DNA from 2 places in the Nocardioides sp. Soil777 genome. Region 1 is predicted to be linked to the other one. Evidence: predicted binding sites of a transcription regulator. Region 1 holds the regulator's gene; the other holds the start of a gene.

What was found. Region 1 encodes LexA, which represses DNA repair genes until DNA is damaged. Its sites were predicted from a motif close to TCGAACANNTGTTCGA; they were not measured.
Region 2: a site for LexA is predicted at 3,246-3,261, ahead of ASG88_RS02460 (HNH endonuclease signature motif containing protein). Genes of this name have one in related genera too.

What each region holds. Positions count from the first base shown of each region.
Region 1 is NZ_LMSN01000015.1:370,743-386,342, forward strand. It holds gene ASG88_RS24215 (thrombospondin type 3 repeat-containing protein) at 1-388, shown strand, start outside; gene ASG88_RS12460 (NAD(P)H-dependent oxidoreductase) at 430-1,029, opposite strand; gene ASG88_RS12465 (TetR/AcrR family transcriptional regulator) at 1,097-1,681, shown strand; gene hflX (GTPase HflX) at 1,725-3,281, shown strand; gene ASG88_RS12475 (ROK family transcriptional regulator) at 3,278-4,525, opposite strand; gene secD (protein translocase subunit SecD) at 4,655-6,928, shown strand; gene ASG88_RS12485 (ATP-dependent DNA helicase) at 7,014-9,020, shown strand; gene ASG88_RS12490 (phosphatase PAP2 family protein) at 9,091-9,900, opposite strand; gene lexA (transcriptional repressor LexA) at 10,012-10,737, opposite strand; gene ASG88_RS12500 (LysM peptidoglycan-binding domain-containing protein) at 11,067-11,438, shown strand; gene ASG88_RS12505 (hypothetical protein) at 11,836-12,384, opposite strand; gene ASG88_RS12510 (DUF6318 family protein) at 12,714-13,331, opposite strand; gene ASG88_RS12515 (CAP domain-containing protein) at 13,488-14,498, shown strand; gene ASG88_RS12520 (Dps family protein) at 14,584-15,108, shown strand; gene ASG88_RS12525 (hypothetical protein) at 15,181-15,525, opposite strand.
Region 2 is NZ_LMSN01000001.1:506,846-522,445, forward strand. It holds gene ASG88_RS02445 (hypothetical protein) at 1-636, opposite strand, end outside; gene ASG88_RS02450 (hypothetical protein) at 685-987, opposite strand; gene ASG88_RS02455 (manganese efflux pump MntP family protein) at 1,034-1,600, opposite strand; gene ASG88_RS02460 (HNH endonuclease signature motif containing protein) at 1,856-3,232, opposite strand; tRNA gene ASG88_RS02465 (tRNA-Arg) at 3,702-3,778, shown strand; gene ASG88_RS02470 (choice-of-anchor I family protein) at 3,980-5,692, shown strand; gene ASG88_RS02475 (4'-phosphopantetheinyl transferase family protein) at 5,752-6,357, shown strand; gene ASG88_RS02480 (M1 family metallopeptidase) at 6,317-7,624, opposite strand; gene ASG88_RS02485 (Pls/PosA family non-ribosomal peptide synthetase) at 7,635-11,537, opposite strand; gene ASG88_RS02490 (CHAD domain-containing protein) at 11,733-12,611, shown strand; gene mptB (polyprenol phosphomannose-dependent alpha 1,6 mannosyltransferase MptB) at 12,588-14,066, opposite strand; gene ASG88_RS02500 (glycerophosphodiester phosphodiesterase) at 14,183-15,061, opposite strand; gene ASG88_RS24000 (hypothetical protein) at 15,266-15,391, shown strand; gene ASG88_RS02505 (glycosyltransferase) at 15,444-15,600, shown strand, end outside.

The DNA of each region.
Region 1 (15,600 bases):
CAACGACTGCGACCTCGACGACGACGGCGACGCGGTGCCCGACCGGGAGGACGGCTGCGCCGGCCTCCCCGCCTCGACCGCCAGCGGCTGCCCGGGAGCGGCCCGCACCGCGTCGCTCACCGTGCGCAAGGCGTCCGGTCGGCTGACCGGTCGGCTCTCCTCCGACGTCCGACCCTGCCGCCGCGACCAGGCGGTGGCGCTCTGGCACAAGCGACCGGGCAAGGACCGGCGCCTGGCCGTCGTCAGGTCTTCCTCGACCGGCCGCTACGCGGTCCGGCTGCCCCGCCAGCCCGGGAAGTACTACGCCTCGGTCCAGCGGACCTACGTCCTCGGCGTGGCCGAGTGCGCCGCCGACCGGACGAAGGTCGTGCGGGTGCGCCGCCGGTAACGGTGTCGACCCGGCCCATCCGGACGACGGTCCAGCAGTCGTCAGGCGGGCCGGCCCGCGAGCGGGCGGCTCTCCACCCCCGCGTCGGCGGCGCCGAGCACCCGGGTCCGCTCGAGCCACTGCGCCCGCCGGTCGCCGTCGGCGTTGCGCACGTCAGTGAAGCGGGTGACCCGGACGGGCGTGATCCCGCAGAACTCCAGGGTCCGGCCCTTCAGCTGCTTGACGGTGGTGTCCCCGACGAGGGGCAGGTACCACCGCGGGGAGTCCGAGGTCACCACCACCCGCCCGGTGCGACCGGCGAGCAGGCCTTCGGGGCGGCCGTCGTCGCGGTAGCGGAAGGCCCAGCCGATGACCAGGGCGCGGTCGAGGAAGCCCTTGAGCAGCGCCGGCACCGAGCCCCACCAGACCGGGGTCAGCACGGTGACGTGCTCGCTCCACTCGATGAGCTCGCGGGCGCGGGCGAGGTCGGGCTCCACCTCCTGGCCGGACCGGTAGCCGCGGTGGAGGTCGGGGTCGATCGCGAGGTCGCGCAGGGACAGCAGGACGGCGTCGTCGCCCGCCCCCTCGACGTACGCCCGGGCGAGGGCGGCGGTCAGGGAGTCGGGGTCGGGGTGGCCGTCGATGACGAGGGTGCGGGTCATGGCGAGCTCCTGATCTGGACAGTGTCAACAATCTGGACAGTGCCCACTGTCCGGTACGATGTTGCTCGTGTCAAGATCCAGTTCGTCCTACCACCACGGCAATCTCCAGTCCGCGCTGGAGGACGCCGCGCTGTCGCTGCTGGAGACCCAGCCGGCGGCACGCATCAGCCTGCGCGAGGTGGCCCGCCGGGCGGGCGTCAGCCACAACGCCCCCTACCACCACTTCGGGGACCGGGCGGCCCTGCTGCACGCGCTCGGCGTCCGGGCGATGCGCGAGCTGCTCGAGGCGCAGGAGGCAGCCGTGGTGGCGGCCACCGGGCCCGTCGACCGCGTCCGCGCCCTCGGGGCGGCGTACGTCGGCTACGCGGCCGACCACCCGCAGTCGTTCGCGCTGGTCTTCGACCCGGAGTACTGCCCGCCGGGCGACCCGGCGGCCGACATGGCGCCGCTGATCACGCGCAACGAGGAGCTGCTCGCCCGCGAGGTGGCGGCCCTCGTGCAGGTCCCGGGTTTCGTGGGGCGTGACCCGGCGGCGCTGGCCGCGGCCCTGTGGGCGACCGTGCACGGGATGGCCGAGCTCGTCATGCTCGGGCACCTGCCCCGCGAGGTGGCCGAGCCGGCCCTGGCCGCGCTGGTGGGCGGGGGCTCCTAATCGCCTCGCGGTATCAGGAGCGTCGGCCTACTCTTGACGGCATATGACGAACGCACCTGACTTCAGCCTCGACGCCGAGCTCGACGCGACCCGCACGTGGGACGCCGACCCCGACGCTGGATCCGACTGGGAGAGCGGCTACGCCGACCAGGAGGCCGACGCCGACGGAGATTCCGACGTCGACCTCGTGTCGGCCGACGGCCCGGACCCCGAGGAGCTCGACGAGGACCTCACCACCGGTGAGCAGGACCTCGCCGCCCGCCACGCCCTGCGCCGGGTCGCGGGACTGCGCACCGAGCTCGAGGACATCACCGAGGTCGAGTACCGCCAGCTCCGCCTCGAGCGCGTCGTGCTCGTCGGGGTGTGGACCGAGGGCACCGTGACCGACGCCGAGAACTCCATGGCCGAGCTCGCCCTGCTCGCCGAGACCGCCGGCTCCGAGGTCCTCGACGCGATCTACCAGCGCCGCACCAAACCCGACCCCGCGACGTACATCGGGCGCGGCAAGGTCGACGGGCTGCGCGAGATCGTGCAGGCCACCGGCGCCGACACGGTGATCCTCGACGGCGACCTGGCTCCGAGCCAGCTGCGCAACCTCGAGGACAAGCTCAAGGTCAAGGCGATCGACCGCACCGGGCTGATCCTCGACATCTTCGCCCAGCACGCGAAGTCCAAGGAGGGCCAGGCGCAGGTCGAGCTCGCGCAGCTGCAGTACATGAAGCAGCGCCTGCGCGGCTGGGGCGGCAACCTGTCCCGGCAGGCCGGTGGTCGGGTCGGCGCTGACGGCGGCGGCATCGGCGGCCGTGGTCCCGGTGAGACCAAGATCGAGACCGACCGGCGCCGCATCAACACCAAGATCGCCAAGCTGCGCCGCGAGCTCAAGGACCTCAAGGGCACCCGCGAGACGATGCGCCAGGAGCGCTCGCGCAACCACATCCCGAGCGTCTCGATCGCGGGCTACACCAACGCCGGCAAGTCCTCCCTGCTCAACCGGCTCACCGACGCCGGCGTGCTGGTCGAGGACTCGCTGTTCGCGACTCTCGACCCGACCACGCGGCGTACGACGACCCGCGACGGGCGCATCTACACGATGTCCGACACTGTCGGCTTCGTGCGGCACCTGCCCCACCAGCTCGTCGAGGCCTTCCGCTCGACGCTGGAGGAGGTCGCCGAGTCCGACCTGATCCTGCACGTCGTGGACGGCTCGCACCCCGACCCCGAGGGCCAGCTGGCCGCGGTGCGGGGGGTCTTCGCCGAGATCCACGCCGACAAGGTCCCCGAGCTCGTCGTCATCAACAAGGCCGACGCCGCCGACCCGCTCGTGCTGGCCCGGCTGCGCGCGCGCGAGCCGCACAGCGTCGTCGTGTCGGCACGGACGGGGGAGGGCATCGAGGACGTCATCACGGCGCTCGAGGCCGACCTGCCGCGCCCGACCGTCGAGTTCTCCGTGCTGCTGCCCTACGAGCGCGGCGACCTGATCAACCGGCTGCACCAGGAGGGCGAGATCTCTTCGCTGGAGCACACCGGTGACGGGTCTCTCGTCAGCGGCCGCGCCAACGCCGACCTCGCCGGCGAGCTCGAGGCCTACGCCGTCAGCTAGGCGGTCACGCCGAGCGTGGCCAGCCGCGCGTCGACGCTGTCGGGCTGGAGGAACTCCTCGATCACGGTAACTGCCGCCCCGGTGATGGCGGCCCGTGAGCCCACCCGCGACGGCACCAGGTCCAGGTGGCTGGTGGCGAGCGGCAGGCTGCGGGCGAAGACCACCTCGCGGATCCCGGCCATCAGGCTCGGGGCACCCGCGGCGAGGCTGCCGCCGACGACGATGACCGACGGGTTGAGCAGGTTGACGACCGTGGCGAGCACCTCGCCGATGTCGCGCCCGGCACGGCGCACGGCGGCGGTGGCCCGGGCGTCGTTGCGCTCGAGCAGCTCCAGCACCTCCCGGGTGCCGATGTCCTCGCGCGGGCGGCCGGGGAAGAGCTCGGCGGCGATCGCGCGGCCGCTCGCCACGGCCTCCAGGCAGCCCGTGTTGCCGCACTCGCACGGTACGTCGGGTGCGTGCGGCGCCCGGACGTGCCCGAGGTCGCCGGCGGAGCCGACCGCCCCGCGGTGCAGGCGACGGCCGCTGATCAGGCCGGCGCCGATGCCGGTGGCGACCTTGACGAAGACGAAGTGGTCGACGCCGGGGTAGGCGCTCGCGTGCTCGCCGAGGGCCATCAGGTTGACGTCGTTGTCGACGTAGACCGGGGCGCCGAGGCGCTCCTCGACCCACGAGGCGACCTTGAAGCCGTCCCAGCCGGGCATGATCGGCGGCTTGATCGGCACGCCGGTGGTGTGCTCGACCGGGCCGGGCAGGCCGATCCCGATGCCCGCGAGCTGGGTGGTGGTGGCGCCAGCCTCGTCCATGAGCTGCCGCGCGGCGTCGACCAGCCAGCCCAGCGCCGGCTCGGGGCCGTCGGCGATGTGCAGCTCGCTGGTGGTCTCGGCGATGACCGTGCCGGCGAGGTCGGTGAGGGCCACCGTGACGTGCGTGGCGCCGAAGTCGGCGGCCAGCACGACGTACGCCCCGGGGTGGAAGGAGAGCCGTGTGGCGGGCCGTCCGCCGGTCGAGGCGCCGACCCCGGAGCTCTGCACGAGGCCGGCCGCCGTCAGCGAGTCGAGGCGGGCGCCGAGGGTGGAGCGCGACCACCCGGTGTGCTCGATGAGCTCGCTGCGGGTCAGTCCCTCGTGCTCGCGCAGGAGCCGGAGGAGCTCGCCGGCACCCCGCGCGGTGGGGATGGTCGGTGCCGATGGGGGCCGCGAAGTCGGCCTGGTCGATGGCCGGCGGTCCGCCTCCCTACGCATGGGACGAGTCAACCATCTTCGCGCGTGCGGCACGGATGACCCCGGGCCGATCTCGTGAGCCACTCGCGTCATGACGCGATCGGAGAGGCGATTGACGGCGTTCACCAGTCGTGGGAGAGGATGTCGCGCATGTCACGCGGTGCCGTTCTTCGCTTCCTCCTCGTCCTCGGTCTCCTGGCGGGGTGTGCCGCGATCGCGCTGGGCGTCAAGCCCAACCTCGGCCTCGACCTGCGCGGTGGCGCGCAGTTCGTCTTCGAGGCCAACGACACCGAGACGACCGAGGCCACGGCCGCCAACGTCGACAAGACCGTCGAGGTGCTGCGCGGTCGCGTGGACGCCCTCGGCGTCGCCGAGTCGACCCTGGTCCGCCAGGGCGACAACCGGATCCTCGTCGAGCTCCCGGGCGTCACCAACGACGACGAGGCGCAGGAGGCCGAGGAGCGGATCGGCCAGACCGCCCAGCTCAGCGTGCACCCGGTCGTGGCGGTGGCCAACGGCCCGGACGCCGAGCCCAGCAAGGAGGGCAACGAGGTCCTCCCGGCCGAGGACGGCCAGTTCCTCGAGATCGGCCCCACCGCCCTCCAGGGCGACGAGATCACCGGCGCCGAGGCAGTCCAGCGAGAGAACAGCGTCGGCTACGCCGTCGCGGTCGACTTCAGCGGCGCCGGCTCGGACGCCTTCGGCAAGCTCTCCGGCGACGCCGCGTGCGCGACCGGCGACCAGCGCCGGATCGCCATCGTGCTCGACGGCGAGGTGATCTCCAGCCCCGAGGTGCAGGTGCAGTGCGGTGCCAACATCACCGGCAGCACCGACATCACCGGTGACTTCACGCTGGCCACCGCCAGCGACCTGTCAGCCCTCATCGAGGGCGGCGCGCTGCCCCTCGAGCTCGAGCTGGTCTCCGACCGCCTCGTCGGCCCGACCCTCGGCGAGGAGGCCATCGACGCCTCGATCGAGGCCGGCATCATCGGCCTCATCCTCACCGGCATCTTCATCATCGTGGTCTACCGCCTCGTCGGCGCGATGGCCACGATCGCGCTGGCGTCGTACGCCCTCATCGCCTACGCGATGCTGCTTGCCCTCGGCTCCACGCTGACCCTGCCCGGCCTCGCGGGCTTCGTGCTCGCGATCGGCATGGCGATCGACGCCAACGTGCTCGTCTTCGAGCGCGCGCGGGAGGAGTACGCCGCCTACCCGTCGGCCGGGCTCCGGCGCGCCCTCGCGGTGGGCTTCAACAAGGCGTGGAGCGCGATCATCGACTCCAACGTCACCACCCTTCTCGCGGCCGCCCTGCTCTTCATCCTCGGTTCCGGGCCGATCAAGGGCTTCGGCGTGACGCTGTCCATCGGTGTCATCGCGTCGATGATCTCCGCCCTCGTCATCGCCCGGGTCCTCTCCGAGCTGAGTGTCTCCTCGAAGGCCGTCGAGCGTCGTCCCGCGATCAGCGGCCTCGGCAACATCGGCCGGGTCCGCGCGTGGCTCGACCGCTCCGACTTCGACATCATGGGCAAGCGCAAGATGTGGCTCGGGATCTCCGGGGCCGCGCTCGTGCTGGCCGTCTCGGGCATCGTCACCCAGGGCCTCAACCTCGGTGTCGAGTTCTCCGGCGGCCGCCAGCTCGACTACTCGGTCTCGGAGGAGGTCACGGTCGACGAGGCGCGCGAGGCGATCGCCGGCGCCGGCTTCGGCGAGGCTGTCGTGCAGGGTGCCGACACCGCCGACTTCACGGTGCGCACCGGCGTGATCTCCAACGAGGAGGAGCAGAAGATCGAGGATGCCCTCGAGTCGATCGGCGGCACCGTCACCAAGGAGGACGACCAGACGATCGGCGCCTCCCTCGGCCAGGAGCTCCGCGACAAGGCTCTCATCGCCTTCGGGATCGCCCTGCTGGCCCAGCTGCTCTACCTCGCGGTCCGCTTCAAGTGGACCTTCGGCGTCTCCGCCGTGGTCGCGATGGCCCACGACGTGGTCCTGGTCGTCGGTCTCTTCGCGTGGCTGGAGAAGCCGATCGACGGCATCTTCCTGGCCGCGGCGATGACCATCATCGGTCTGTCGGTCAACGACACCGTCGTGGTCTTCGACCGCATCCGCGAGCGCTGGCACGGGTCCCGGCCGGAGGACGAGTTCAACACGATGGCCAACCGGGCGGCCATCGAGACGATGCCGCGCACCATCAACACCGGCCTCGGCACCATGTTCATCCTGGTGGCGCTCGCCGTGCTGGGGGGCGACTCGCTGCGCGACTTCGCGATCGCCCTGCTCGTCGGCCTCGTGGTCGGCACCTACTCCTCGGTCTTCACCGCCACGCCGCTGCTGACCTACCTCCAGGAGCGGGCGCCGATGAGCCGGGTCAAGAAGGAGAAGGTCGTCCGCGAGCTCGACGACTCCGGGGCCGTCGTCTGACCGTCCGCTCCGTCGGACCGTCCTCACCGGGCGGCCCTGTGGAGTGGCTTCGGCCTGTGTCGGTCTCGCCGCATAGGGTGCTCCGGTGCCAACTTCCGACTCCGGTGTGACCCCCCTGCTCCACGAGGCCGTGACGGCGCTCGGGGGCCAGGAGCGCACCGGCCAGGTCCGGATGGCCGAGGCGGTCGCGACCGCCTTCACCACCGGCGAGCACCTGCTCGTCCAGGCCGGCACGGGCACCGGCAAGTCGCTGGCCTACCTCGTGCCCAGCCTGCTCCACGACCAGCGCGTGGTGATCGCGACCGCGACGCTCGCGCTGCAGCACCAGCTCGTCGAGCGCGACATCCCGCGGCTCATGTCGGCGGTGGCCGGTGCGCCCGGTGGCAGCAAGGTCGACACGTCGTACGCCGTGCTCAAGGGCCGCTCCAACTACGCCTGCCTGCACCGCATCCGCGAGGGCGTGCCCGACGACCAAGGCGCCCTGGTCGACGTCCCGGTGGGGTCGATGGCCGAGACGGTCCTCGAGCTACGCGGCTGGGCGGAGAAGGAGGCCGAGGACGGCGGCACCGGCGAGCGCGACAACGCGCCGCGGCACACCGACCGCGAGTGGCGCCAGGTGAGCGTCAACCACCGCGAGTGCCTCGGGGCGGCCAAGTGCCCCTTCGGCCAGGAGTGCTTCGCCGAGCTGGCGAGGGAGAAGGCACAGCGCTCCCACCTCATCGTCACCAACCACTCGCTCCTGGCCATCGACGCCATCGAGGGCGTGCCGATGATCCCGGAGTACGACGCCGTGGTCATCGACGAGGCCCACGAGCTCACCGCCCGGGTCACCCAGGCCGCCACCGACGAGCTGTCGGTCAACGACGTCGAGCGGGCCGCCCGGCGCTCGCAGCGGATCGTGGAGGACGGCTCGGCCGACGCGCTGGCCGAGGCCGCGGATGCGCTGTCCGACGCCTTCGAGGCCACCATGGCCGGGCGGATCGAGCGGATGCCCGACCAGCTCGGCGAGGCGCTGGCGCTGGTCCGCGACGCCGCGCGCACCTGCCTGTCGGCCTACCCGCGCGAGAGCGCCGGCGACGGGGGCGAGGCCGACCCGGGCCGCACCCAGGCCAAGGGGATGGTGCAGGACGTCTTCGCCAACGCCGAGCGGATGGCCGCCGACCTGGAATCGGACGTGCTGTGGCTCAGCGAGCCGCCGCCCAACATGTCGACCCGCATCCCGCCGCGGCTGCACGTGGCGCCGCTGCAGGTGTGGGGGCAGATGCGCGACAAGCTGCTGTCCGACAAGACGGTGGTGTTCACCAGCGCCACCCTGATGCTCGGTGGAGACTTCAACGCCGTGGCCTCCTCGATCGGGCTGAAGCCGACCGAGCGGGTCGAGGACGGTCTTGCGGCCCCGGCCGACACCGCCGACGGGGTGCTCCCGTGGCGCGGCATCGACGTGGGGTCGCCGTTCGACTACGGCCAGCAGGCCATCCTGTACGTCGCCCGCCACCTCCCGCCGCCCGGTCGCGACGGACTGGTCAAGAGCCAGCTCGACGAGATCTGCGAGCTGGTCGACGCGGCCGACGGGCGCACCCTGGGGCTCTTCTCCTCGCGGCGGGCCGCCGAGGCCGCGGCCGAGCACGTCCGCACCGCGCTGCCGCACCTCACCACGTTGGCCCAGGGCGACGCCCAGCTCCCCGAGCTGGCCAAGCAGTTCGTCGAGGACCCGCACACGATCCTCTTCGGCACCCTGTCGCTGTGGCAGGGCCTCGACGTGCCGGGCGACACCTGCCAGCTGGTGATCATCGACCGCATCCCCTTCCCGCGCCCCGACGACCCGCTGATGTCCGCGCGCCAGCGGGCGGCCGACAAGGCCGGCGGCAACGGCTTCATGCAGGTCGCGGCCACCCACGCCGCGCTGCTGTTGGCGCAGGGGGCCGGGCGGCTGATCCGCACCACCACGGACCGCGGCGTCGTCGCCGTCCTCGACCCCCGGCTGGCCACCGCGCGCTACGGCGGCTTCCTCAAGGCATCGCTGCCGCCGATGTGGACCACCACCGACCCGGCGCTCGTGCGGAAGGCGCTCGCGCGGCTCGCGTCGGGCTGAGGGCTGGGTCCCGCTTCTTGGTGCCTGCTGCCTCGCGCCTCGCCGGGGGCGGTGAGCAGGCCACACCTTCTCAGTGCCGGTCGGCCAGGTGTGACGAGGGAGCGCCCACGTCGCTGCCGGCAGCCTCGTCGTACGCCCGCTGCGGGCCGACGGTCCGCCAGGCGATGAGCACGACCGCCCAGCCGGCCACCACGTCGAGGACCCAGTGATTGCCCGTCCCGACGACCACCACGGCCGTGATCAGCGCGTGGGCCCAGGCAAGCGCCGCGACGGCCCGTCGCCGGGTGACGTGGCTGACCGCGAGGGCGACCCACAGCGCCCACCCGGCATGCATGCTCGGGAACGCGGCCAGCTGGTTGGTCAGCCAGCCCAGCCCTTGGGGGGCCGACGCCTCGCCGCCCCACCAGCCCGCGGCCGAGTGCACGGCGAGCAGGTCGGTCCAGCCGTCCATCAGCCGCGGGGGTGCGGTCGGCATGGCCAGGTAGGCGAGCAGCGCCACCCCGGTGGCACCGACCAGCGCGAGCCGCGCCGGTCCGTACGCCGCCCGGTGCCGGACGTAGAGCCAGACGACGACCACCAGGGTCAGCAGGTAGTGGGCGCTCGCGTAGTGGAACGACGCCACCACCCCGACCGTGTCGTGCTCGAGGAACCACCGGTTGAGGCCGGCCTCGACGTCGAGGTGCAGGGTCCGCTCGAGGTCGAGGATGCGGGCGGCCCGGGTGATCGCCGGGGCCAGTGAGTCGTCCGCCAGCACCCGGCTGACGGCGTACCCCATGTAGACGAGCGCGAGGACCCCGAGCTCGCGCAGGCCGGGCCGACGGACCGGCGGGGTGGTGCGCGCCGTACGGGTCCGGACTGCGGGAGCGACGAGAGAGGCCACCCGGCCAGTGTTCGCGGCGAGGCGCCCGGGCGCATCGGGATTTTCCCCGCGGTTCCCCCGACACGGGTGTCAGGGGATCCCGGGGTCTACCGGCCCGGAGGCCGGGGTGGGTCACATACGGCGCAGGACCGCGGTGACCTTGCCGAGGATCGTGGCGTGGGTGCCGTCGATGGGGTCGTAGGCGTCGTTGTGGGGGAGCAGCCACACGTGGCCGTCCTTGCGCTGGAACGTCTTGACGGTCGCCTCGCCGTCGATCATCGCGGCGACGATCTCGCCGTTGGACGCCGTCTGCTCCTGGCGGATCACGACGTAGTCGCCGTCGCAGATGGCCGCGTCGATCATCGAGTCGCCGGACACCTCGAGCAGGAACAGGGTGCCCTCGCCGACCAGCGACTTGGGCAGCGGGAAGACCTCGGTGATCTGCTCCTCGGCCAGGATCGGTCCACCGGCGGCGATGCGGCCGACCATCGGGACGTACGTCGCCGGGGGAGCCGTGTTGCCGATGTCGGTCTCGTCGATGCTGGTCTCGTCGGCGCTGGAGATGGAGCGGCGGGCGGCCATGAGTTCGGGGAGGAACACCTCGATCGCGCGCGGCCGGTTGGGGTCACGCTTGAGGAAGCCCTTCTCCTCCAGCACCTTGAGCTGGTGGGCCACGCTCGAGGAGCTGGTCAGCCCGACGGCCGCGCCGATCTCACGCATGCTCGGCGGGTAGCCCCGCGTCTCGATGGCCTCCTTGATGGTGGCGAGGACGCGCTGCTGACGCGGGGTGAGTCCGGTCGCGTCCGGGGGGCCGTCGGGCATCTCGACGACCTTGCCCTTGCGGTCCTTGCTGGCCATGGGGTTCCTCCTGAGCGGTCCTGCTGCTGGGCCTGTCCGTGCTGCGTTGACGCCAACCGTAGTCCTGTCGCGGACTCGACTTCAAACATTTGTTCGAACCGCGTGTCGTGTGGAACTCGATTGCGACACGTCGAACAAATGTTCGTCCAGACCCTTGCGTCGTTCGAACACACGCTCTACTGTCGAACACGTGCTCGATCGAACACCTGAGCGATCCACGGACGAAGTCACCGGCAGTCTCGGCGGCGTTGTCGGTGGCTTCCTCTAGACAGATCCCAGATCAACCGATCGACACCACCCACCGGCTGACTCTTCCCCTGGAGGCCAACATGAGCACCATCACCGTCTCGCCCGCCTTTGCCCCGACCCGCAGCTCGCGGACCGCCCGCACGTCGTCGCGGTCTGCAGTGCGGCTGACGCGGAGGGGCCGTGTCGTCGTCCTCATGGCGTCGTTGGCCCTGGTCCTCATGGCCGGCTTCTTCCTCGGCTCCGTCGCCGTCGGCACCAACGAGGCCGGCCAGACTCCGGCCACCGAGATCGTGATGGTCGAGCCCGGCCAGAGCCTCTGGAGCATCGCTTCCGACCTCACCGACTCCGGTGACGTCCGCACGACCATGCGCGAGATCGAGCGCCTCAACGCGCTCGACACCGTCGCGCTCTCCGCGGGGCAGAAGCTCCGCGTGCCGGTCAGCGACGACTGACCTTCTAGTTCTCCGCCAGCCGACTCGACCCCGGCTGGCGGGACCGGGGAAGACAAGGGGCGGGCCCATCGGGCCCGCCCCTTGCGGCATTTCGGGGCGTGTTCACGGTGCTCGCGGCGGTTACGAGCTAGTCCCCAGTGACTCCGTTCGTAGTCCGCTCTCGGACCCCTCTCGAAGCCCCCGCCGCGGAGTACGACCTGCGGTACCCACGACCGCAGGTCCCAGTCGGCGGAACCTCTCGAGACTCCCGCCGCGGAGTACGACCTGCGGTACCCACGACCGCAGGTCGCAGTCGGCGCGCGGGTCGTCCGGATGCCCCCGCCGGGTCGCTCGGACATAGCGGCCCACGTGGTCCACCCGGTGGGTCTCGTGGGCCGCCATCATCCCGGCGCCCGCATCAGCGGACGAGTTGCGGCTTGGCATCGAGGACGGCAACGGTGACGGGTGTGCCGTCGATGGTCACGGTGCCGTCGACCGGTCGCCAGTTGGGCTGGCCCACGACCCTGAACTGGGCGGACCAGGTCGTGTCCACGCTCAGATCGAGTCCCTCGGACGTCTTGGCGTAGGTGTGGGTGATCAGGTCGCCCACGTCGGCGCCCTCGGTCCACGCCTTGCCCGGTTCGGCGGTCTCCTGGCTGGTGTCGTCCCCGTGGTGCCACACGAACCGGCTGGGCCACACCTCGAGCAGCACGTCGACGTTGACCCGCTCGAGGCGAACCGGGATCTGGTGCCTCTCCGCGCTCGTGGACAGGATCGTCGGGAGGTTGACCAGTGTCTCGCCGCCGGGAGGCTGCACGTTGATCGTGGACTGGGGGAGCGCGACCCGCTTGAAGGCGTTCAGGACCTCAGCGGGGATGTCGACGGTCTGTGTCGGGGTGGTCTCCGCGGGCTCGGGATCCCCCGGGCACTGGGTGTACTGATCGATGACATCCCCGTTCTCCGCCAACTGGAACCACGTCGCAGCGGGCGAGCCGTCCTCGCAGATGTACGTAGCGATGCACCCCGAGGCGCTGACCGTGTCGCAGGCTGGCTGCAGAACCCAGCGAGTAGGGCTCACGTCCTCGCCGGAGTCGACTGGCTGCGCAACGCTCTGCTGTGTCCCACCTTGCTCGTTCGGCTCCTGCTGCTGCTGGCCGAAGATGACCACTCCCGTACCACTCGCGTTGGCGCCCGTTCCCGTCTCGTCTCCCGCGGTAGCAGTACCCAGGCCCATGATGGTCGATGCGGTCACAGCGACTGCCACAACGAGACCTCGCAGGAAATGAGAGCGGCGGTTCACAGGAGCGTCCAATCCGCCATTTGCCAGTCGCCGCTGGTCTGAATAACAGCGGCGAAGTCGAACTCGGAGGTGCCGGCCGGGTAGGTGCCGTCAAGCCCATCGACCTTGCTGCCGCTGATGACCTGCCTGGAGTGGTCGACGCTGACACGCCCTACGAATGAGGAGCCCCCGCCCGGGAGGGCGCCCTGCTCCGAAGCTCGAATGGCAGTCACTTCGTACGCTCCCCCGGAGATTGAGCCACCGGCCTCGTAGGTCCTACGGACGGCCTCGAGGGATCCTTGGCAGGTTTCACAACCCTCGATCGCCACGTTCGACAACTTCGACGTGTCACCCGTGGCCTGGGCGTAGGTCAGCAGGTCGAAGTAGTACGAAACGAACGCTTCCGCTGCCTCCACCCCGTCCCCCTCCGCCTCCGGTGGAAGCGTCGGCTCCACCGGACCCGTCTCCGTCTCGTCCGGCGAGGGCGACGAGGTCGTCGGATCGGGAATCTCCGGCGTGGGCGCTGCGTCGGAGCAGCCGGCAAGCAGGAGCGGCAGGATGCAGGCGGCCGCGAGAGCGCGGCGTACGGGGCCAAGCTTCATGAAGACCTTCTTTCCCGAGAACGCCGGATCCATGCCCGAGCGCGGCCGACGCATCAGAAACTAAGCCAAGAACGCCGCGAGATCGACCCCTGCTTCGTGCCCTGTGGACGACGACGTACGGCGATGGACGACGAGCAGGGCCGCGGGGGAGTACGTTCTCGCCACCCCCATCGCTCGATAGGCCAGACCATGCGCGTACGCCGCTCGCTCGCCGCCCTCCTCGTCCTGCCGCTGCTGGCTGCGCCGCTCGCCCAGGCAAACGCAGCCACGGGAGACGACCTGCCGCCCCCGGCACACCCCGGAGGAGAGGTCACGGGCCCCGTCACCCCCCGAGCAACCACGTCCATCGACACGAGCAGCAAGGCGGCGGTCAAGCAGGCCTACCGGCGCCTGTGGGTCCGTGGGCAGCAGAGCCGGCCGCGCTGGCGCGGCGGCAGCACCGCGAAGTGCCGACCGGGACGGCTCGCAAACGAATCCACGAAGCGACAGCTCAACGCGATCAACTTCGCCCGTCGGATGTCCGGCCTGACCCCGCTCACCCTGGACGACAGCACGGTCAAGGAAGCCCAGGCGGCCGCGCTGATCATGACCGCCAAGCACGCGGTGAGCCACTACCCGCCGCGGGACTGGCCGTGCTGGACGCGCGCGGGCTACGACGCGGCCGGGGAGTCCAACCTCTACGAGGGCACGTCGCGGGAGAGCAACAGCGACAAGATCGAGGCCTACCTCGACGATTGGGGCGGCGGCAACCACCGCGTCGGCCACCGGCGCTGGCTCCTCTACCCCTACCTCGACGCGGTCGGGATCGGCGGCACCCGTACCGCCAACGTCACCCACCTCTTCGGCTCGCCTTTCGACGAGGCGGCCCCCAACCCGCAGTGGGTGTCGTGGCCGACGGCGGGCTGGTTCCCGAGTCGCCTCGACCCCCGCGGCCGCTGGTCGCTCAGCTCCGGTACCGACAGCACGGACTTCTCGAGCGCCACGGTCGACGTCACCCACAGAGGGCGAGACATCAAAGGCATCAAGCTCCGCACCCCCGACAACGGCGTCGGCAAGCCGACCCTCGTCTGGGAGATGCCGGCCCGCGTGTGGCCGGGCAAGCCCGTCGGCACGGCCCGGGTGACGGTCAGCGGGATCGTCGTCGACGGCGTGCCGGGCCAGGTCGCGGCGTACACGGTCCGCTTCTTCCGGACCCGCTGAGCCCGACGAGGCGAGCCTTCCCTTACTGGAACCATTCCAGAAAAGCGGGTTGAGTAGTCCTCGCACCCGACGAGAGGACCTCACGATGACCCAGACCGCCCCCCGCCCCACGCACACCGCCCACCCGGCGTTCCAGGCCGACCAGCAGCTGGCCGACCACCTCCAGCAGCTCCTCGTGGACCTCACCGACCTCCACCTGCAGGGCAAGCAGGCCCACTGGAACGTCGTCGGCAAGAACTTCCGCGACCTCCACCTCGCCCTCGACGAGGTCGTCGACGCCGCGCGCGAGTTCTCCGACGTCGTCGCCGAGCGCATGCGCGCGGTCTACGTCACCCCCGACGCCCGCGCCGCCACCGTCGCCGCGAAGACGTCGCTGAGCGAGTTCCCCGCCGACGAGATCGACACCGCGGACTGCGTCGACGCGATCGTCGCCGCGCTGTACGCCGTCGCCGGCACCGGCCGCCGCATCCACGACGAGGTCGACGCCGCCGATCCCACGTCCGCCGACATCATCCACACCATCCTCGAGCGCCTCGAGCAGCTCGCCTGGATGATCGACGCCGAGAACCGCATCGCCAACGCCAGCATCCCGCGCTCGATGCACGAGTGATCTAGCAGCACCGACGCGCGAGCGTCACCGCACCGGCCCGTTGGGCGCGCACGGCACCACGTCGTACGCCGCTCAGCGGGCCGCTCTGCGTCCGCCCGGGACACGCGGGGGAGCGGGATCGGAGGGCTCCTCGTCGGGGGGCGCGGTGATGCCCAGCGCCCGCATCAGCCGGGCGATCAGCAGCAGCCCGGTGAAGAGGCAGGCGATCGCGCCGATCGAGGCCAGCCCCAGGAGCGCCCAGGACCCGGACTCGCCGCTGCGGGCCGACGTACCGAAGTCGATGGCCAGGTAGACGAGGTAGCCCCAGGCGACCACGCACAGCGTGATCCCGACCGCCAGCGCGAGCGCGGTCTTGTTGACCCCGCCGCTCTGGCGAGGGCCACGCCGCGACCCTGCCCGCTTCCCCGAAGATGCCACGGGAGCATTGTGTCCGATGGCGGCTGGCCGTGGGGCCGGAACACTCCCGGAATGACCCCCGACACGCCGCCCGAA
Region 2 (15,600 bases), on a different contig from region 1:
CAGGCCCAGGACTCCGACCACCGCCGCGGCGACCAGCCCGTAGCGACGCACCTCGCCGAGCCCGCCCGCGAAGTCGAGAGCGTCGGTCTCCGCGCTCGTCTCGCTGACCGAGGCGGCGGCTAACCGCGGCAGATCGTCGGCGTAGGTGGACAGCACCCGCCGCGCCTCCGGGTCGTCGGTGGCGTCGGCCTGCCGGTCGAGCTCCACCGCGATGGCGTCGACGTAGGGCTGGGGGTCGAGGCGGCCGTCGTCGAGCGGGACCGCGGCCAGGGCCGCCAGGACGTCCGGCGCTCCGAGCGCGTCGTCGGTCGCCGCGACCAGCACCTTGCGGGTGGCGGGGGCGAAGGCGCTGCCGCGCTCCTCCTCGACGTCGCCGACCAGGGAGTCGGCGGCGTCCTGGCGCAGCTCGGGCACGGACAGCAGCGCGGCGAGCGCCCGGCCGGGGTGCTCGGGCGACACCACCACCAGCGCGAAGACGGTGACGATGCCCGCCAGCGAGAGCAGCCCGGCCGCCACGACGCCGATCCCGGTGGCGAGGACGGTCCGGACCCAGAACGCGGCACTGCGGTCCGGCGGCTCCCCCGGCATCGTCGCGACCGGCAACGCACCGGTCCCCCCGGCGTACGACGTCGTCATGGGCGTCATTGTGGCGGCCGGACCGCCGCGGGTCCGGCGAACGCGCCATCAGCGGGTCGGCGTCGGTGGGCCGGCCGGCGCCAGCATCCCGGGGTCGACCCACATCTCCACGAGCGCCCAGCCCGCGGGATCCGGGGCGGCGACGGCGATCCGCCCCGACCAGCCACCGCCGACGCGGCGCCACTCGAGCAGCAGGGCGGCCTGCCTGCCGTGGGGTCCGTCGTACCAGCAGTGCCGGGTGACCGGCGGGGCGTCCGCGTCCGGCTGCTGCGGGGCGACTCCCCCGGGTCGCCGGCGCTCCCGGGTGGTCGCGACGCGGGACGCCAGCGACTCCCCGCGTCCCGCACTCATCCCTCCGGCCATGGTCACGGACCGTACGGCGCGGCACCGACGGCGGTCAGAGGATCCCGAGGTGGGTGAGCAGGATCCGAAGACCGATGAGGATGAGGATGAGACCACCCGCGATCTCGGCCGGCCTGCGGAACCGGACACCCGCCCGGTGGCCGATCACGACGCCGGCGAGCGACACCGCGAAGGTGATCACCCCGATGGCCACCACCGCGCCGAGGATGCTCACCTCGAGGAACGCGAGGCTGATCCCGACCGCGAGGGCGTCGATGCTGGTGGCGACACCCAGGAGCAGCAGCTCGGAGAGCGGCAGGCCCAGGTCGCTGGCCCCGCCCTCCTCGTCGGTCTGGAAGGCCTCCCAGAGCATCTTGCCGCCGATCGCCGCGAGCAGGCCGAAGGCGACCCAGTGGTCGATCTCGGTGATGTAGTCGCGCAGGCTGGTGCCGAGCAGCCAGCCGAGAAGTGGCATCAGCGCCTGGAAGACGCCGAAGGTCACGGCGATGGCCAGGGCGTCGCCGACGCGGAGGCGCCGCATCTGCAGCCCCTTGCCGAGGGCGACGGCGAAGGCGTCGGCGGAGACGCCGAGGGAGACGAGGAAGAGGGTCAGGAGAGACATCGGGTCCTTCGGGTGGTCGTGCTGCCGAAGACCCGGTCGTGGCATGGGGAGGCTTCGGCACTGAGTGCCGAAGGTCTCGCTCACCCGGGCTGACTGACCGGGCGGTACGCCGGGCGGCTCTCGCCGCCGGTGTGTCGACGTACCTCCGCACCTCCGTGGGAGGCGGGTGTCGGGAACTACTCCCCTTCGTGGGCTCCATCGTGCCAGAGGGCGGGCGGGTGACCCGCACCAGCCCGCGGACGTGGGACGACCGGATCACTCGCGTCGGCGACATCGCCCGGCCGGCGTGACGTCGGTGGTGCCGACGCGGTCGCGGAGGAACTGCTGACCGTGCGGGTCCGACCACAGCCAGAGCCCGACGTCGAGGACCGAGTAGCTCCACCCCGCATGGGTCTTGAGCTGGTGGTGATGTCGGCACAGCGGGGCGATGTTGCAGTCGCACGACGGTCCACCACCGGCCGGGTCGTCGTGGTCGTAGGGGACGACGTGGTCGTGGTCGCACGTCGTCGCGGGCCTGGTGCAGTGCGGGAAGACACAGTCCTGCGCCACCAGGTCGGATCGCACGATCGTGGCGTCCTTGGGACGGTAGGCGTCGGTGGCGTCGTGCCCGGACAGGTCGAGCACCGGCAGGACCTGGAGGTGGGTGTCGGTGCGGCCGCACCACTCGCGCACGGCCTGCTCGAGCACGGCGCGACCGGTGGTCGTGTTGTGCGCGACCGGGTCGCTGCTCAGACCCTCCCTGCTGATGGTGAGCACCAGCTGCGCGCGCTTGGAGGGCGGCGGGGCGTGCTCGCCGGACAGCAGGGCCAGCGCGGCGGCGGGATCGGCCAGCACGCCGACGGCGCGCGAGCGGCGTACGTCGAGGGTGTCGGGCACGAGCCCGGCCGCCGTGTCCTGGGCCGCGAGGGCGACGGCCACGCGGGACAGCGCACGGTCGAAGTCGTGGAAGTCCTTCCAGTCCCCGCGCAGCGACATGTCGGCGATCCCGATGTGGTTGATCGAGTCGACGTGGAGGGTGGCGAAGCGCCGGTCGAGGGCCTCGAGCTGGTCGGCCTCGCGCTGCTCCGGGTAGAGCCGGAGCATGGCCTCGTCGACAGCGCGCTCGAGCGCGACGCGGCCGATCTTGTGGGCGACGTGGGCGAGATGGACGTCGAGGTGGTCGGAGACGTCGCGCGGCCGACCGATCACGGCCTGCGCGAGCATGCGCGCCTTGTGCGGCTCGACCTCCCCCGCCTCCACCCGGCTCCAGACCAGCGGGAGGCGGTGCCGGGCGAGCAGGGCGTCGCGGATCATCAGGGAGCCGGCCTGGCTGGTGCGCCCGATCGCAGCGGCAAAGGGGGCCGCCGCGTCCCAACGGACCACCGGGATGAAGGGGTCGTGGAAGCCGTCAGGATCACCGACGCATCCCTCGGCGCACCCACCGGCGAAGTCGCCGACCTCCATGTCGCGCCGGTCGGCGGCGCGACAGCCGTGGAGGCAGTCGCCCGACGGGGGCGGAACGTCGGGGTCGAGGTGGGCGTCCGCCCACTCGGCGGCGAGGAGGAACACCGCCGTCTGCGCCGCCCGCGCCTGCGCGTCGGCCTCCCGCACGCGCGAGATCACCGCGACGTCGACGGCGGAGGCGGTGGGCATGCCCCATTCTCGCTCGAACACCTGTTCGAAGTCAAGAGGCGTTCCACACCCCGCAACGGCCCTCAGGCCCACAGCAGCGGGAGCTGACGGTGCACCGACGGGTCGGCGGACCATGGCGTGATCGCCGACTGTCGCGGCCCCTGGGCGGAGTCACGTCGTACGCCGGAGCGGCACCTGCCAAAGCCATCGGCGCCTGTCGGGAGCAGGCGGGCTTCGGACTCGTGACCGTGGCCCCTCACGGCATCACGGTCGAGGAAGCCAAGGACCTGCTCTCATTCGACGCGCGCGGCGCGTCTGACCCGCATCCGGCCGGTGACGGACGAGAAGTGGATGATCTTTCGGGACGACACGGTCCGTCCCTGAGCGTCCCGGGGTGACGTCGACGCCCCTGATCCCGCTACGGCACAATGGGCGCGGACTGGAAGCCCGACCGGCGCCTGCGTGCGGCCGGACGCGTTCCCACTCCCCGGCCCCCGTAGCTCAGCTGGATAGAGCAGCGGCCTTCTAATCCGCCGGTCGCAGGTTCGAATCCTGCCGGGGGCGCCACTCGTTTGCGCAGGTCAGAACAGGTTGAGCTGCTCCGACGGCACCTCCTCCGGAGGCCGAGATGAGCCGTCGTGGCACATGTGTGGCAAGGGCGGGAACCACGGTGCTCGCTTACGTGTGTCATCAGGTCGACCCGCGGGTGCACCTGGACGTTCACCTCGGCGTCGTCGCCCGGTGGCTCGTCACTTCTACGTTCGCCCCGTGTCCACTCCAGGGTTCAAGTCCCGCCGCCCCGTCCTGTCCCTCGGCGTCACCGCCCTCGCCCTGGGAATGACGGCCATGACCGGGCCCTCCCAGGCCGCGGTGGTGCCTGAGCCGGTGTCGGTCAGCGCCGCGGGTGCGGCGCTCAGCGTCACCCCGATCGGGTCCTACGAGACCGGCGTCTTCGACGAGTCCGCCGCCGAGATCGTCGAGCACTACGCCCCGGCGCAGCGTCTCCTCGTCGTCAACGCGGCCCAGGCCCTCGTCGAGGTGCTCGACGTCTCCGACGCGTCGACCCCGACCAAGCTCTTCGACGTGCAGACCACCGACATCACCGCGAGCGACGGCTCGACGGTGCCTGCGGGCGCTGTGGCCAACTCCGTCGCGGTGCGCGCGGACGGCCTCGGTGTCATCGCGGTGGAGGCTCCTGACGCGACGGATCCCGGCTGGCTGGTCTTCTTCGACTCGGCCGGCGGTCCCGAGGCCCTCGGTGCCGTCCGGGTGGGCGCGCTCCCCGACATGGTCGAGCTGACACCCGACGGCGCGCGGGCGGTCGTCGCCAACGAGGGCGAGCCCGCCGAGGACTACAGCGTCGACCCCGAGGGCTCGATCTCGGTCGTCGCCCTGCCCGACACGGTCCGTGCGCCCGCCCAGTCGGCGGTGCGGACGGCAACCTTCCACGCCTACGAGGCGGCCGGTGCCCGGACGCTGCCCGCCGGGGCCCGCGTCTTCGGTGGTCGCGCCGACGCCGGCACCGGCACGCCGCTCCGTCCCGTGTCGGAGAACCTGGAGCCGGAGTACGTCGCGATCGACCAGCAGTCGAAGACGGCATGGGTGACGCTGCAGGAGGCGAACGCCGTGGCCGTCGTCGACCTCCGGTCCGCCAGCGTGGACCGCATCTGGAGCACGGGATCGATCGACCGGTCGGTCGTCCCCTTCGACGCCTCGGACCGGGACGGAGCCGTGAACATCCGCACCTGGCCGGTCACATCGTTCCGGATGCCGGACACCATCGCGTCCTACCAGGTCCGTGGCCGCACCTACCTCGTCACCGCCAACGAGGGCGACAGCCGCGACTGGTCCGGTTACTCCGAGGTGTCACGCGTCAAGGACCTGGGCAAGTCCGGCACACAGCCGTTGTGCGCGTCCGTCGACCCGGCCCTGAAGGCGGATGCCCAGCTGGGCCGCCTCAACGTCACGACCGCGAACGGCCTGCGCGCCGACGGCGCCTGCTACGAGCGACTGCACACCTTCGGGGGCCGCGGTTTCTCCGTGTGGACCGGTGAGGGTGACCTCGTCTTCGACTCCGGTGCCGAGCTCGAGCGGATCACCGCCGAGGCCCTTCCCACCTTCTTCAACTCCAACCACACCGAGTCCGGCTTCGACGGGCGCAGCGACGACAAGGGCCCGGAGCCCGAAGGGGTCACCCTTGGCAAGGTCGGCGGACGCACGTACGCCTTCCTCGGTCTCGAGCGGGTCGGCGGGGTGATGGTGTACGACGTGACCGACCCGGCCCGGGCGTCGTTCGTCACGTACGTCAACAACCGCGACTTCGCCTTCTCCGGCGCCACCCCGGCCGCCGGTGACCTGGGCCCTGAGGGGCTCACCTTCATCGCGGCCGAGGACTCCCCCACCGGCCGTCCGTTGGTGGGGGTCGGGAACGAGGTCTCTGGCGCCACGACCCTGCTCGACGTACGCCGCGCGCTGCGCTGACCGGGTCCTGCCGCGGGAGAGCGCTGCCGTCCGGGGCGGCGTGCGGGACACTCGGTGGCGTGACCTGGCTGTCGATGGCGTGGACGCGCGACGACGCGGCGTACGTCGCCGAGCGGATGCTGGCCGAACTGTGGCGGCGGCGCCACGGACCGGGCGCGCACTACCCCGGGACGGTGCGCGTCTGCCCACGCTGCGCGAGCACGATGCACGGACGCCCCACGATCGCCGGCCCCGACGCAGCAGCACGCCCGGCCGTAAGCATCGCCCGGACCTCCGGGGTCACGGTGGTGGCCATGACCGGGTGCCGCTCCGTCGGCGTGGACGTGGAGACGACGGCGCTCCTCGCCGCGGCGGAGGTGGCGGACGTCCTGCTGCACCCCACGGAGAAGGTCGCGGCCGTGCGCGAGCCGTCGGCCTGGGTCCGCAAGGAGGCCCTGCTCAAGGCGTCCGGCTGGGGCCTCGCCGTCGACCCGTCGACCATCCGCCTGGACGACTCGAGCGGATCACCGGTGGTCGTGGAGTGGCCGACGTCGGTGCCGCGGCCGGACTGGGTGATGGACGTGACTCTCGCCGCCGACCTGACCGCGGCGGTGGCAGGTGGCGGCCAGGTGCGCCCTCACGACGTCACGGTGCAGGAGGCAGGTCCGGGAGGGTCGCTCGGTTGAGCCAGACGTCGAAGAGCTCGGCGAGATCCTGTCCGGTCGACAGCTCCGCGAACTCGACGAAGGCCCCGGTGTTGACGGTGCCGTACGCGTGCTTGTCGGTCCAGCCGCGCAGCAAGGCGAAGAAGGCGTCGTCGCCGACGGTGAGACGCAGGGCGTGCAGGGTCAGCGCGCCGCGCTTGTAGACGCGGTCGTCGAACATGAGCTCCGGGCCGGGGTCGGCGAGCACGAGGTCCTGGTCGAGACCGGTGAGCTTCTCGTGGTGCTCCTCAGCACGCTCCTGGGCCGACGGCCCTCCGGACTCCTCGGACCAGATCCACTCGGCGTAGCAGGCGAACCCCTCGTGCAACCAGATGTCCTGCCAGCTGCCGAGGGTCAGGCTGTTGCCGAACCACTGGTGGGAGAGCTCGTGCGCGACCAGCCGGACGGAGTCCCAGTCGGAGGTCAGGAAGTTGGCCCCGAAGGCGGAGAGCCCCTGCGCCTCGAGCGGGATCTCGAGGTCGTCGTCGGTCACTACGACGGTGTAGGCCGGGAACGGGTAGGGGCCGAAGAGGCGGGAGAAGGTGTCGATCATCGCGCGCTGCTCACCGAAGGCGTCGTCGTACGACGACAGGAGACGCTGCGGCAGGACCGCGTGCATGGGCACGTCCCCGTCATCGTCGGTGCGGAGCTCGTACCGTCCGATGTGCACGGTCGCGAGGTAGGTCGCCATCGGCTGCAGCTGCTCGTAGACCCACGTGACCGTGCTCGAGCGGCGGCGGTTGCTGAGCAGGCTGCCGTTGGCGACGACGCGGTAGCCCGCCGCGACCCTGATGCTCATCCGGTAGGTGGCCTTGTTGGACGGCCGGTCGTTGCAGGGGAACCACGAGGGGGCGCCGTGCGGCTGGCCCGCGACGATCACCCCGTCGGTGAGCTCCTCCCAGCCGGCAGCCCCGAGGTGCCGTGTCTTCTCCGGGGTCGGGTGGCCGTGGTAGCGCACGGTCACGGTCACGGACTCACCGGCCGCGACCGTCTCCCCGAGACGGACCGTGAGCGTCCCGGTGCGGTCGCGGTACTTCACTGCGGCGCCGTCCACGCTCACCTTGGTGACGTCGAGGCCGTGGAGGTCGAGGGCCAGCTCGTCGGTGTCCTCGCGGATCGTGCAGTCCAGCCGCGCGGTGCCGTCGAGGCGGTTGCCCTCCAGGGAGTAGGCCAGCTCGAGGTCGTAGTGGGTGACGTCGTAGGTCAGGTCACCGTGCCCCGGCACGTAAGGGTCTGCGCCGGTCCTCATGCGTGCGCCCTCATGCGTCCGGGTGGGACGCGTCGTCGAGCCACGGACCGATGGGGTTGCCCACCCAGCGGGTCTTGTCAGGCACCAGCTCACCCCTCATCACCAAGGACACCGGGCCCACCGTAGCGTCCCGGCCGATGGTCGCCGCGGGCAGCACGACGCTGTTGGGACCGAGCGTCGAGCCCCGCCGCAGCACCACCTTGTCCATGCTCATGACGCGGTCGTGGAAGAGGTGGGTCTGCACCACGCAGCCCGCGTTGACAGTGGCCCCGTCGCGCAGCTCGACGAGGTCCGGCTCGGGGAGCCAGTAGGTCTCGCACCACACGCCGCGTCCGACGGTGGCGCCCAGGGCACGGAGCCACGCGTTGAGGGCCGGGGTGCCGGTGGCGGGCCGGGCGAACCACGGGGCGGCCACCAGCTCGACGAACGCGTCGGCCAGCTCGTTGCGCCAGACGAACGAGCTCCACAACGGCCGGTCCTCGGCCCGGTGCCGACCCACGAGGAGCCACTTGGCCGCCGTCGCCGTCGTGGCCGCGACGAGCCCGGCCACCATCAGCAGCACCCCCGAGGTCGCAGCAGCCACCACCACGTGCGTCCGATCGAGGAGCACCTCGAGGGCCACGACGAGGCCGAGGCCGATCGCCGCGGCCACGACCACAGGGACCAGCCGGCAGGCCTCCACGGCGGCGCGGGCGACCCGCAGCCGGGTCGGGGGGTCGTAGGTGCGGCTGTCGTCCACGTCGTCGCTCGCCCGGCGCAACCGGGTCGGCGGGCTGCCGAGCCACGAGGGGCCGGCTTCGGCCTGCGTACGACGGGGTGCCGCCGACAGGACGGCCACCAGTGCCCGCTTGGGGACCTTGCGGCCGGCGGCCGCCATCCCGGAGTTGCCGACGAACGCCCGCTTGCCGATCTTGACCTTCTCCACGCGCAGCCACCCACCGCCGAGCTCGTAGCTCCCGATCAGCGTGTCGTCGGCGAGGAAAGCCTGGTCGTTGATGGTGGTGAGCCCGGGGATCAGCAGGACCGTTGACGCCTCGACGTTGGTGCCCACCCGGGCACCGAGGCGCCGGAGCCACCACGGGGTGAGGGTGCTGGCGTACAGCGGGTAGAGCCAGGTGCGCGCCTCGTCGAGGACGCGGAGGGTCGCCCACGCCTGCAGCGCGGGCCTGCTGTGGACCGGGTGGTGTCCCGGTCGCAGCCCGAGGCCGGCCAGGCGCACCCCGACCAGGACGAGAGCGGCGAGCACCACCAGGCTGACGGCGGCGGCGACCGGGAGCAGGAGCAGGGCACCCGTGGCTGCGTCACGGAGTCCGGTGGCTCCGTCCAGCGAGGGGAGCAGGACGAGCAGCCCGCAGGCCAGGGCGACGAGGGGCAGCGACGAGATGCCGAGGGCGGCGGCGCCGTACGCCACGGCCCACGACAGGCGGCGCGGCGGACGCTCCGGGGACCACGGCCCCCGCGCCTCGGTCACCCGCTCGGCGGGCGAGCCCGACCAGAACTCGCGATCCGGGACGACGCCGTGGACGGCCGACCCCGGGGCCACCTCCGCGTCGCGGCCGACCCGGGCGTCGGGTCCCAGGGTGCTGCGCGTCCCGATGCGGGCACCGGCACGGACGGTGACGGCTCCGACGTGCAGCACGTCGCCGTCCAGCCAGTGCCCGGTGAGGTCGACCTCCGGCTCGACCGAGCACCCGTCCCCCAGCGTCAGGAAACCGGTCACGGGGGGCACCGAGTGCAGGTCGACGCCCCGGCCGACCTCGGCTCCCAGGGCCTTCGCGTAGAGCTGGATGAACGGGGCCCCGGCGAGGTTGACCGCACCGCACTCGTCGGCCAGCCGCTCGGCCAGCCACACCCGGAGGTGGATCCTGCCGCCGCGCGGGTAGGTGCCCGGGCGCACTCCGCGCAGCAGGAGTCGGGCCCCCAGGACGGTGGTGCCCATGCGACCCAGCGGCGTGATGAGCAGCAACCAACCGACCACGACGGCGGGCCACGGCACCGGCTCGACGTAGGTGGTCCCGAGGAGCCAGACGGCGAGGTTGTTGCCGATCGCGACCCAGGTCAGCCAGCGCAGCCCCGTGATCGTGCGCAGCGGCAGGCTGAAGGCGAGCTGCCCCCTCTGGGTCTTGGTGGGGGTGGGCCGCACGTGCCGGTCGGTGCGGGACGCGGGCGCGGCCATGGCGTCCAGCGCCCCGGCGAGGCCGGACAGGGTCGGGTGCTCGTAGACGTCGGCGACCGTGGTCTCGGGGTGGCGGCTGCGCAACCTCGACACGATCTGGGCGGCGGTGAGGCTGCCCCCGCCGAGGTCGAAGAAGTCGTCGTCACCCGAGCGCGGGGTGGCCCCGATGACCTCGCCCCACAGCTCCGCGACCCACGCGGCGGTCCCCGTGAGGTCGTCGTGCGCCCGGCTGTCGTCGGCCCCCTCGGGGAGCGGCCACGGGAGGGCGTCCCGGTCCACCTTTCCCGAGGTCTTGGTCGGCAGCGACCCGACGGTCGCCAGCCGGGGGACGAGCGCCGCGGGCTGCGACTCCCGCAACAGGGCGAGGGCGGTCGGGGCGTCGAAGGTCTCGTCCACCTGGACGTATCCCACCAGCAGGGTGTTGCCGGCCTGCGTCCTCCGCACGGCGGCCGCCGCACCCCGCACGCCGGGCAGCCGGAGCAGCACGCTGTCCACCTCGCCGAGCTCGATGCGCCGGCCACCGAGCTTGACCTGGTCGTCGGCGCGGCCCACGAAGACGTTACCGTCGCCGTCGTCGCACACCAGGTCCCCACTGCGGTAGGCGCGGGCCCAGCCCAGCGACGTCATCGGGGCGTACTTCTCGGCGTCCTTGTCCGCATCCAGGTAGCGGGCCAGGCCGACTCCTCCGATGATCAGCTCGCCCACCGCCCCGGGGGGCACCGGCCGACCCTCCGCGTCCACGACGGCGAGGTCCCACCCGTCGAGCGGCAGCCCGATCCGCACCGGCCCGTCCGGGCCCAGCCGGGCGCCGCACGAGACGACCGTCGCCTCCGTGGGTCCGTAGGTGTTCCAGACCTCGCGACCGTCGTGGGCCAGCCGGGCTCCGATCTCGGGCGGGCAGGCCTCTCCACCGAGGATGAGGAGTCGGACCGCGGCCAGGGACTCGGTGGGCCACAGGGTGACCAGCGTCGGGACGGTGGACACGACGGTGATGTCGTTGGCGAGCAGCCAGGGGCCGACGTCCACGCCGCTGCGCACCAGCGAGCGCGGGGCTGGGACCAGGCAGGCTCCGTGCGCCCAGGCCAGCCACATCTCCTCGCAGGACGCGTCGAACGCGACCGAGAGGCCCGCCATCACGCGGTCCTGGGGTCCCAGCGGGTCGCCGCGGAGGAACATCCGTGACTCCGCGTCGACGAAGGCGGCGGCAGATCGGTGCGACACGGCCACGCCCTTCGGCGTACCGGTGGATCCCGACGTGAAGATCACCCACGCGTCGTCGTCGGGACCCGCGGGCCCGTCGGTGCGGGGCCCCCCGGGCGGCCTTCGCAGGGCGACGGCGAGATCGTTGCCGACCACCGCGGCGACCGCGGCCTCCCCGAAGACCAGGCGGGCGCGCTCGTCGGGGTCCTCGGCGTCGACCGGGACGTACGCCGATCCGGCGAGGAGCACGCCCATGATGGCGACGTACAGGTCCGGGGTTCCGGACTTGATCCGGACGCCGACCCGGTCGCCACGTCCCACCCCCATGCTGTTGAGGTCGTCGGCCAGGGCGAGGGCCGCGTCCGCGAACTCCTCGTAGGTCAGCTGCTCGGCGCCGTTGTCGAGCGCGCGAGACTCGGGGTGGGCGTCGAGCGTCGCCTCGAAGACGTCGACGAGAGTGCGTGGCGGTGGGGCGAGCCCGCCGCGACGCAGGCGGGTGTCGGTCACCGGTGGGCGGGACGAGGCGGGTGACGACACGCGACGAGTCTCGTCGAGTCAGGTGAACAACGGGTACGCCGTCCAGACCTGCGCTGCGCTCGTGGTCACCCGCGGATCTGTTCACCTGCGGTCGCTAGCGTGCGCGCTGCGACCGGACGAGGCCGGGTCTCGCGCCGCACAGAGAGCTCGGTGAGGTCCGTCCACATGGCCAGTCAGGACACGAGAGGTCGACCCGTGACCGCGGCGGAAGCCCTCACGCCGGGGTTGCGTCGGCAGGTGGCCGACCTCCGGTCGGCGGAGAACGAGGTCCGCGCCCAGACACCCGAGGCCGTCCACCACTTCCGGGTGGCCACCCGGAGGTTGCGGAGCGGGTTGGCGGCCTTCGAGCCGCTGCTCGACGCACGCACCTGCCGCACGCTGGTCGACGACCTCCGGATCACGGCCGGGGAGGTCGCCCCCGCCCAGGACGCCGGGGTCGTCCGGAGGCTGGTCGAGGCCGAGGTCGCCGGCGAGGGAGACCCGGTCGCGGCCCGCGTTCACGTCCGGTTGGTCGAGTACCTCGAGCACCGCGAGGAGCAGGGCTGGCAGCAGGCCGTCGAGCACCTCGACGACCCGGCGTACGACGACCTCACCCGCAGCCTGGAGCGTCTCGTCGACCTCCCGCCGTGGGCGCCGACGGCGCACCTCCCCGCGGACGACGTCCTCGTCCCGCTCCTGCGTTCGGAGTGGTCACGCTTCCGACGTAGGGCCCGTGCGGCCCTGGAGGACCTGGAGGTCCCCACCGCGAGCGACCGTCTCCACGAGGCACGCAAGGCGAGCAAGCGCGCGCGTCACGTCGCCGAGTCGCTGACCGATCTGCTGGGTCGTCCTGCCAAGCGACTCGCCAGGACGGCCGCAGAGGTGCAGAAGGCCCTGGGCGGCGACCAGGACCAGCGGTTGGTCCAGGTGTTCCTCCGTGAGGCCCAGCGTGACCTCACGCTCACGGGACTGGAGGCCCTGGCGCTGGCCGACATCCGGGAGACCGGTGCCGCCGTCGCCGCGACCCGACATGCGGAGCTCGAGGTCGTCCTCCGGGGTGCGGACAAGAAGTCACTGAGGGCCTGGATGCGCTGACCGCGCCGTCCGCGCGGGATTCGGCCTCGGACTCGACGCGACCGGCAACCAGGCGGCGCCGGCGATCGCCTCGATCCGCTGCCGCGCGGTCCGGGTGACCAGCAGCACCAGCACCAACCCCGTGGTGAGCAGGGAACCGACGACGATGGCCAGGTATGCCCCGTGCAGGGACGAGTCCAGCGGCGCGACGAGCCCGGAGACGACCACGGCAGCCAGCAGACCCACGGTCCCCAGCTGCGGCAGGCGGATCGTGGCGAGGAACGGCAGCGCCCAGAGGAAGTACCACAGGTGCACGACCGGACTGAGCAGGATCAAGGCACTCATCACCACCGCGACGGCGGACACGGCGTGCATGCGCAGCCCCGTGAGCGGCCACCTCAGCGCGACCCGGACCGCGACCGCGAGCGCGAGGACCTGGGCAGCGCTCCGCACCACCGCCAGGAACACGTCCGGCTGGGAGCCGATACCCAGCCACCCGGCGACCACGTCCAGGAGACCTCCCACCACGGTGGGGAGCGAGAGCGGCACCTTGACCGTGCCCGGCACACCCAGTGCATGCACCCAGCCGATGCCGAGCCCGGCGGCCATGCCGGGGAGGACGAGCACCGCGCACGCGACCGCACCGACCTTGGACAACAGTTGAAAGCGGACGGCGAGTCCAGCACCCGCTGGGAGCACGACCAGGGCCACGCCGATGCACACCAGGCCGCCGGGCAGCTTGACCGCGGCCGCCAGACCGCCGAGGACCGCCCCCCAGACCCAGCCTCGTTCGGCGGCCAGCACCAGCGCCGACGTCATCAGCCCGACCATGAGCACGTCGTTGTGCAGACCACCGACACCATGGGCCAGCGTCAGCGGCGAACAGAGCACGACAGCCGACGCCAGGGCCGGATTCGTGCCCGACCAGGCGGCAAGCCGAGGCACCGACCAGGCCAGCAACGCCAACCCCACGAGCGCGAAGATCCTGTGTGCCACCACCAGCGTCCACGGGTCGCTGGTGAGGCCCGCCGCCGCTTGGCCGAACAGGAGCGGCACGGGCCCGTACGGGGCGGGCGTGTCCAGCCAGCGGGGGTCGACCCCCTGCACGATCGGACCTGTGAGCACTCCTGGGCCGTGCTCGTACGGCGAGATGCCGACATGCGCCAGCATGCCCTGCGCGGCGTACGACCAGCCATCCCGGGAGAACAGCGGGGGCGCGAGGACGAGCGGGAACGACCACACGACGGCCGTGCGTCGCACCAGCGCCACCGCGTCGGCACACTCCGGTCCCTCGGCTCGGGCGGCGTGCCGGCACAGCCGCAGCCACGACGCGGCGTACAGGGCCAGGCCCACCAGCACGACCGTGAGTCCGACCATGCGGCCGGCCTCGGTCGCGCGCAGCGACCGGATCAGCGAGATCTGCAGGACCGGCGTCGACTCCGGCAGCGTCGAGATGATGATCCCGCCGACCAGCACGAGGATCCCACCGGCGCCCCCCCCCGAACGATCACGCGCCGAGGCTAGGTCTGGTCACCGACGCACTCGCGACGACCGCATGAACGCGACCGGAACGGTCCTCCCGACTTCGCGGTTCAGGCGCGGACCCGGGGGCTCACCGGTCCTGGCGGCTGCCGGCGTCCCAGGCGGCGGCGCTCGCCATGGCGGCCGAGCGCCCCGGAGAGCCGGGCCGGCTCGTTGGTGATGATGCCGTCGAAACCGAGGTCGAGGGCGCGTCGCATCGCCCAGGCCCGGTTGACCGTCCACGCGAGGCAGCTCATGCCGTGCCGGTGCACCTCGTCGACGTACGAGCGGTCCACCGACCAGTGGTGCGGGTTCACCTGGTCGGCCCACGTTCCGAGGGCCGCGAGGTTGGCCCGCGCCGGAGACCCGAGCAGTCCGACCTCCACCTCGGGAGCCCGCGTCTTGAGGGCCTTCATGGCCGCGAAGTCGAAGGACTCGATGACGAGCCGCCGGTCGGCGACCGCTGCCTCCCAGTAGCCGGGGACGCCACGCAGGGTGCTCAGGACGTCGGTGACGATGCCGGGGTAGAGCGACGGAGCCTTCAGCTCGAGCAGCAGTCCGGTGCCGCTGGAGCGTGCCGCGTCGATCGCTTCCTCCAGGGTGGGGATCCGCCCGCCGGCGAACTCCGGTCCCTTCCAGGCGCCGGCGTCGGGACCCTGCAGCTCGTCGTGGTCGAAGTCGGCCACGATCCACGGCGCGCGACGCGGGTAGCGCAGCCTGACGTCGGTCGTCCGGGTCAACGTGGTGTCGTGGATGACGACCAGGGCTCCGTCCCGGGACCGCTGGACGTCGAGCTCGATGCTGTCGACACCCAGTCTCACGGCACCGCGCACCGACGCCAGCGTGTTCTCCGGGTGATCTGCGCTCGCGCCTCGGTGCGCGATCCTGAGGACGCGTCGCGCGTCGCCCCGGTCGACCTGCGTGTGGGGGCTCTGCACCGGCTGACGCATGACTTCATCCCCTCTGCGACGCGATCACGGCCTCTGCAGACTGATGGGTGGCGATGACGTGCACGTGACGACTGGACGGCTGGGCCCCTGCCAGTCGTGGAAGACCGCGCGTGAGCCACCAGGTGGATCCCTCGACCCCGGACGAGCTGGCGCACCATGCCCCGAAGCGCGTCCTTCACCCAACACGCGGCCGAGGGTCGCCGGGTGTTCACGACACCCGGCGAGCCTGCGGCCATGTGCTCCGCGATCGTCACCGAGCTGTCCCTCCCACCCGTGCAGGGCCTGACCAGCACGGCCGTGGTCGACGGCCGCCACGACCCGGCGGCCTGACCTCGTGCGCATCGCTCAGCTCGCCAACTTCATCGGACCGGCATCCGGGGGCATGAAGACCGCAGTACACGCCCTCGGCGTCGGGTACGTCGCCGCCGGAGCCGAGCGGCTCCTCGTGGTGCCCGGGCCCCGGGACGCCCGCACCGTCACCGAAGCCGGAGACGTCGTGCAGGTGCGCTCCCCACGCGTCGGCGGCGGCTACCGTCTCA